One region of the Streptomyces sp. NPDC038135 genome, then DNA from elsewhere that is predicted to be linked to it. Evidence: predicted binding sites of a transcription regulator. Region 1 holds the regulator's gene; the other holds the start of a gene.
What was found. Region 1 encodes HspR, which represses chaperone genes until heat shock. Its sites were predicted from a motif close to TTGAGNNNNNNNNNCTCAA; they were not measured.
Positions count from the first base shown of each region.

Region 1 (3,404 bases):
GGCTGTCGACGTGGTCCTGGGTCAGGGCGTCGAACTGGATGTCCTTGCCCTGCACCTTGGTGACGGCCATCTGGGCGGCGGCCTCGGCCTCGTCCGGGTAGGACTTGTAGACGCTCATGTACTGGTCGCCGGCGACGATCCGCTGGACCGCGTCCAGTTCGGCGTCCTGGCCGGTGATGGGGGGCAGCTTGCTGACGCCGACCGCCTGCAGGGCCTTGATGACACCGCCCGCCATGCCGTCGTTGGCGGCGTAGACAGCGGCGATGTTGTCCTTGCCGATCTCGGCGATCGCCTTGGTCATGTAGGCCTGGGCGATCTCCGGCTTCCAGTCGGTGGTGTCGTAGGACTTCGCGATGTCCACCTTGCCGTTCAGCTCGGACAGCGCGCCCTGCTTGAACTGCTTGGCGTTGGGGTCGGTGGGCGAGCCGTTCACCATGACGACCTTGTCGGAGGTGTCCACGCCCGAGCCCAGGGCCTCCAGCAGCGTGCGGCCCTGCACCTCGCCGACCAGCTCGTTGTCGAAGGAGATGTAGGCGTCGATCGGGCCCTCGGCGAGACGGTCGTAGGCGATGACCGGGATGCCCGCCTCCTTGGCCTTCTTCACCTCGCCGACGATGCCGTGCGAGTCGACCGCGTCGAGCAGGATGACGTCGACCTTCTCGTCGATCATCGTCTGCATCTGGCCGGCCTGCCGGGCGGCGTCCGCGTCCGCGTTGGCGTACCGGACCGTGCCCTTCTTGCCGGTCAGTTCGGCCACCTTGCTCTTGATGATGGGGTAGTCGAACTTGTCGTAGCGGGTGTTCGCCTTCTCCGGCAGCAGCAGTCCGACGGTGACGTCGTCGCCCTTCGTCGGGCTCGCGCTCGCACCGTCCCCCGTCGCGTCCAGCACGCCGCACCCGGCGAGCGAAAGGATCAACGTGGACGCGGCCACGGATATGGCGATACGACGCATTCGAGGGCTCACTTCAGGTGCGATCCGGACGTGGGGGCTGCTTTACGACCCAGGTGTCTGAAAAGACAACGCGGAGCGGCCACCCGGCGTCAAGCGGAACTACTTAACGAGTGCGCAACAGCACGCTCCGCTGCACCTGTGAAGGAGGAGCGGAATCGCCTCCAAACAGCCTTTACGGACCCTCCACGCAAAGGAAGTTCACGGGAGGGCAAAGATCCGGCAACCACCCGCGCCCGCCGCACACGTGCGAGGGGCCGGGGACGGTCGCCCGTCCCCGGCCCCTCGCCGTGCCGTTTCCCCGCGGGCGGTCAGTCCGCCTGCTGCTGCCGCTTGGGCCGCCAGACCACCAGCGCGCTGGTCTGCTGCACCTCCTGATACGGCACCAGGTCGCGCCGGTAGGAGGCGTGGACGGCGGCCTCGCGCTGCCGCATCGCGGCCGCCGCGCCGTCCAGTGCCCCCTGCAGCTCCGCGACGCGGGACTGGAGCGCGGCGACCTGGTTCTCCAGTTCGATGATGCGCTTGATACCGGCCAGGTTGATGCCCTCGTCCTGGGACAACGTCTGCACCTGGCGGAGCAGTTCGATGTCACGGGCCGAGTAGCGGCGGCCCCGTCCGGCCGTGCGGTCCGGGGAGACCAGACCGAGACGGTCGTACTGGCGCAGCGTCTGCGGATGGAGTCCGGAGAGCTGGGCCGCCACCGAGATGACGTAGACCGGGGTCTCCTCGGTCAGTTCGTACGGGTTGCGCCGACGGCCGGGTGTGTCCATGGGGCGCTCAATCTCCCTTCGCGGCCTCGAACAGCTCCGCCCGCGGGTCCTCGCCCGCGGTCGCCTCGCGATACGCCTCAAGCGCGTCACGAGCCTTCCCCGACAGGTCCTTCGGGACACTCACCTCGACGGTGACCAGAAGGTCGCCGCGGGTGCCGTCCTTGCGGACCGCGCCCTTGCCCCGGGCGCGCATGGTGCGGCCGTTCGGGGTGCCGGGCGGCAGTTTCAGGGTGACCGCCGGGCCGCCGAGAGTCGGGACCCGCACCTCGCCGCCGAGAGCCGCCTCGGCGTACGTCACCGGCACGGTGACGGTGAGGTTGTCGTCCTTGCGCCCGAACACCGGGTGCTCACCGACGTGCACGACCACGTAGAGGTCGCCCGCCGGTCCGCCCCGCTCGCCGGGCGCCCCCTTGCCGCGCAGCCGGATCCGCTGCCCGTCCGTGACGCCGGCCGGGATGCGGACCTGCATGGTGCGCGAGGACTTGGCGCGGCCGCTGCCCTTGCACTCCAGGCAGGGGTGCTCGGCGATGAGGCCGCGGCCCTTGCAGTCGGGGCAGGGGTCGGTGAGCGAGAACCCGCCGCCCGAGCCCCGGGCGACCTGCCCGGTGCCGACGCAGGTCGGGCACACGCGCGGCGTGCCGTTCTTGTCGCCGGTGCCCGAACAGGCCTTGCAGGGCGCCTGGGAGGACATCCGCAAGGGCACGGTGGCGCCCTCGATGGCCTCCGTGAAGCTCAGCGTGACCTCGGTGTCGATGTCCTGGCCGCGCCGCGGCTGGGTACGCGTAGTGCCCGCGCCGCCGCGGTTGAACAGGCCGCCGAAGACGTCGCCGAGCCCGCCGCCGAAGCCGCCCGAGGTCTGCGCGTTGCCCCCGAAGAGGTCGCCGAGGTCGAAGTTGAAGTTGCCGCCGCCGGCGCCCGGCCCGGGGCGGAAGCCCCCGTTGCCGAACAGGGCGCGCGCCTCGTCGTACTCCTTGCGCTTCTTCGGGTCGCCGAGGACGTCGTTCGCCTCGGAGATCTCCTTGAAGCGCTCCTCGGCCCTGGCGTTGCCCTTGTTGGCGTCCGGGTGGAACTCGCGGGCGAGCTTCCGGTACGCCTTCTTGATCTCGGCCTCGGTGGCGTCCTTGGGGACGCCGAGGACCTTGTAGTAGTCCTTCTCGATGAAGTCCTTGGTACTCATCCCCGACGTCCCTCCTTCCTGTCCCCGGTGATTACGTCAGCCCTCCTCCGGGCCACCGTTCTCCTTGTCGTCGGCCGCGTCCGCGTCGGTGCCGCCGTCCTCGGCGCCCTCGGCCTTGACGGTCTGCGCGCCGGGCTGCGGTTCGGCGACGGCCACCCGCGCGGGGCGGATGGTGCGCTCGCCGATGCGGTACCCGGGCTGCAGGATGGCCACGCACGTCGTCTCGGTGACGTCCGGCGCGTAGCTGTGCATCAGGGCCTCGTGGATCGTCGGGTCGAAGGGCTCGCCCTCCTTGCCGAACTGCTGCAGGCCCATCTTGGCCGCGACGGTCTCCAGCGACTCGGCCACCGACTTGAAGCCGCCGACCAGTTCGCCGTGTTCCCGTGCCCGGCCGATGTCGTCGAGCACGGGCAGGAGCTCGGTCAGGAGGTTCGCGACGGCGATCTCCCGGACCGCGACCCGGTCGCGTTCGACGCGGCGGCGGTAGTTCTGGTACTCGGCCTGCAGG
Region 1 covers NZ_JBVJXS010000003.1:528,778-532,181, reverse strand. Annotated here, with positions in the region: gene ACZ7JA_RS10790 (sugar ABC transporter substrate-binding protein) at 1-952, opposite strand, end outside; gene ACZ7JA_RS10785 (heat shock protein transcriptional repressor HspR) at 1,261-1,719, opposite strand; gene dnaJ (molecular chaperone DnaJ) at 1,727-2,896, opposite strand; gene grpE (nucleotide exchange factor GrpE) at 2,933-3,404, opposite strand, start outside.

Region 2 (3,404 bases), on a different contig from region 1:
ACCGTGCGGATCCGCTCGGCGCCGATCTTCCGGCGCAGCGCCTTGATGTGGCTGTCCACGGTCCGGGTGCCGGAGGCGTCCGCCCAGTCCCACACCTCGGCCAGCAGCTGCTCGCGGGAGAGCACCGCGCGCGGGGTGTTCGCCAGGCACACCAGCAGGTCGAACTCGGTGGGCGTGAGGTGGACGTCCTCGGAGCGCACCCGCACCCGGCGCTGCGCGTGGTCGATCTCCAGCTCGCCGAGCCGCAGGATGCCCGAGCGGGGCGTGGAGGCGGCGACGGCCGCCCGCTCCACCCGCCGCAGCAGGACGTGCACCCGCGCGGCCAGCTCCCGCATCGAGAACGGCTTGGTCATGTAGTCGTCGGCGCCGACCCCGAGGCCCACCAGCATGTCGGTCTCGTCGTCGCGCGCGGTGAGCATCAGCACCGGCACCGGGCGCTGGGCCTGCACGCGGCGGCAGACCTCGAGGCCGTCGAAGCCGGGCAGCATGATGTCGAGGATCAGCAGGTCGGGCTGCCAGGCCTCGGCCGTGTCCACCGCGGCCGGTCCGTCGGCCGCGGTCTGCACGAGGAATCCCTCGGCGCGAAGCCGGGCCGCGATGGCGTCGACGATCGTGGGATCGTCCTCGACCACCAGCACCCGGCGCTGTGCGCCGGGGGTGGTCGTGGCCGCGCCGGTCTGGGAGGTGTGTGTCTGCTCCATCGCCCGCCCCTGTTGCTTTCCGGAATCAGTGGGGTGATCCCATGACTGCGATTGACGCTTGAATGATCCGCGCCAGGGCAGCACATTACGGGGACAGGCCGTGCCGTCGCTATCCAGGGCGGACGGCGAGGTGTACGGCGTCCGGAACGCCCCGGGCAACGGGGACCTCTTCGGTACGCACCTGACGGAATCCGGCATTCCGCAAGGTTCCTTCAAATTCCGGAGAGGGTTCGGCCGACCATACTGCAAACACCCCGTCCGGCCTCAACACCCTTGCGCACGCGGCGAGTCCGGCCGGGGAGTAGAGGCCGCCGTTGTCCTCGGTGACGGTCCAGCCCGGACCGTTGTCGATGTCGAGGCACAAAGCGTCGAACGTGTCCGATGTCTCCTTCAGATAAGTGAGCAGATCCGCCTCGACGATCCGGGTGCGCGGATCGCCGAGCGCCGCGGCGGACACCTCCGCCAGCGGGCCCCGGCGGTGCCAGTCGATGACGGCCGGCTCCCGCTCGGCGACGGTGATCCGCCCCCAGCGTCCGCCGGCCGCGGCGTGCGCGAGCGAGAACCCCACGCCCAGTCCGCCGATCAGCACCTCGGGCGCCGGGCGCCCGTTCAGCGCGTCGTACGCGGCGTCCACCAGCAGCCGCTCCGAGCGGCCGTCGGAGGTGTCCATCAGGAAGCAGCCGTTGGCGATGATCTGCAGCAGCGCGCCGTGCCTGCGCAGCACCACCTCGCCGTACGGGCCTTCGCGACGGTCCAGGACCACGGGGGAGTCGTACGCGGCAGTCATGCGCCCATCCTGCTCTGATCCGGCGTCAGGGGCACCGGGATTTCGGTGATCGCTCACAGCGAACGGCGGGCCGGGAACAACCGCGAGCCGTCGGACATTGAGTCGGCATAGCTCAAGTTGACTGCCTAAGGGGAGATCATGGCTGCTGAGTCCACGGCGTTCACGCTCGTACTGCCGGTGCTGCCGCTCGACGACGAGGTCGTGCTGCCCGGCATGGTGGTCCCGCTGGATCTGAGCGACGCCGAGGTGCGGGCCGCGGTGGAGGCGGCGCAGGCCGCCGCCCGCTCGGAGCCCGGCAAGCCCAGGGTCCTGCTGGTGCCGCGCGTCGACGGCACCTACGCGAAGACCGGTGTGCTCGGCACCGTCGAGCAGGTCGGCCGGCTGGCCGACGGCGACCCGGGCGCGCTGATCCGGGGCCGCGGCCGGGTGCGCATCGGCGCTGGCACGACGGGTCCGGGCGCGGCCCTGTGGGTGGAGGGCGCGCGGATCGACGAGACCGTGCCTGAACCGCTGCCCGGCCAGGTCGCCGACCTGGTCAAGGAGTACAAGGCCCTGGCCACCGCGTGGCTGCGCAAGCGCGGCGCCTGGCAGGTCGTGGACCGGGTCCAGGCCATCGACGACGTCTCGGCGCTCGCCGACAACTCCGGGTACTCGCCCTTCCTGACCACCGAGCAGAAGGTCGAGCTGCTGGAGACCGCCGACCCGGTGGCCCGGTTGAAGCTCGCCACCCAGCAACTGCGCGACCACCTCGCCGAGCAGGACGTCGCCGAGACCATCGCCAAGGACGTCCAGGAGGGCGTCGACAAGCAGCAGCGCGAGTTCCTGCTGCGCCGCCAGCTCGAGGCCGTCCGCAAGGAGCTGCGCGAGCTGAACGGCGAGAGCGACGGCGAGGAGTCGGACGACTACCGCGCCCGCGTCGAGGCCGCCGACCTGCCGGAGAAGGTCCGCGAGGCCGCCCTGAAGGAGGTCGACAAGCTGGAGCGGTCCAGCGACCAGTCGCCCGAGGGCTCGTGGATCAGGACCTGGCTGGACACGGTGCTGGAGATGCCGTGGAACGAGCGCACCGAGGACGCCTACGACATCCAGGGCGCCAAGGCCGTGCTCGACGCCGAGCACGCGGGGCTCGAGGACGTCAAGGAGCGCATCACCGAGTACCTGGCCGTGCGCAAGCGGCGCGGCGAGCGCGGCCTCGGCGTGATCGGCGGGCGGCGCGGGGGCGCCGTGCTGGCGCTCGTGGGCCCGCCCGGCGTCGGCAAGACCAGCCTCGGCGAGTCCGTCGCGCACGCCATGGGGCGCAAGTTCGTCCGGGTCGCCCTCGGCGGCGTACGGGACGAGGCCGAGGTCCGCGGCCACCGGCGCACGTACGTCGGCGCGCTGCCCGGCCGGATCGTCCGCGCCGTCAAGGAGGCCGGGTCCATGAACCCGGTGGTGCTGCTCGACGAGATCGACAAGGTGGGCTCCGACTTCCGGGGCGACCCGGCGGCGGCCCTGCTCGAGGTCCTCGACCCCGCGCAGAACCACACCTTCCGGGACCACTACCTGGAGGTCGAACTCGACCTCTCCGACGTGGTCTTCCTCGCCACCGCGAACGTCCTGGAGGCCATCCCGGAGGCGCTCGCGGACCGGATGGAGATCGTCCGGCTGGACGGCTACACCGAGGACGAGAAGGTCGTCATCGCCCGTGACCACCTGCTCCCGCGCCAGCTCGAGCGGGCCGGCCTTGACCGGGACGAGGTCACGATCGACGAGAGCGCGCTGCGCAGGCTCGCCGGCGAGTACACCCGCGAGGCGGGCGTGCGCACCCTGGAGCGGTCCCTGGCCCGGCTGCTGCGCAAGGTCGCGGCCCAGCACGAACTCGGTGAGCGGGAGCTGCCGTTCACCGTCCGGGACGAGGACCTGCGCGCGCTGATCGGACG
Region 2 covers NZ_JBVJXS010000001.1:141,057-144,460, reverse strand. Annotated here, with positions in the region: gene ACZ7JA_RS00680 (response regulator transcription factor) at 1-701, opposite strand, end outside; gene ACZ7JA_RS00675 (spermine/spermidine synthase domain-containing protein) at 811-1,488, opposite strand; gene lon (endopeptidase La) at 1,627-3,404, shown strand, end outside.
Region 2: lon (endopeptidase La) is a predicted target of HspR. The motif match lies at 1,586-1,604, and genes of this name have one in related genera.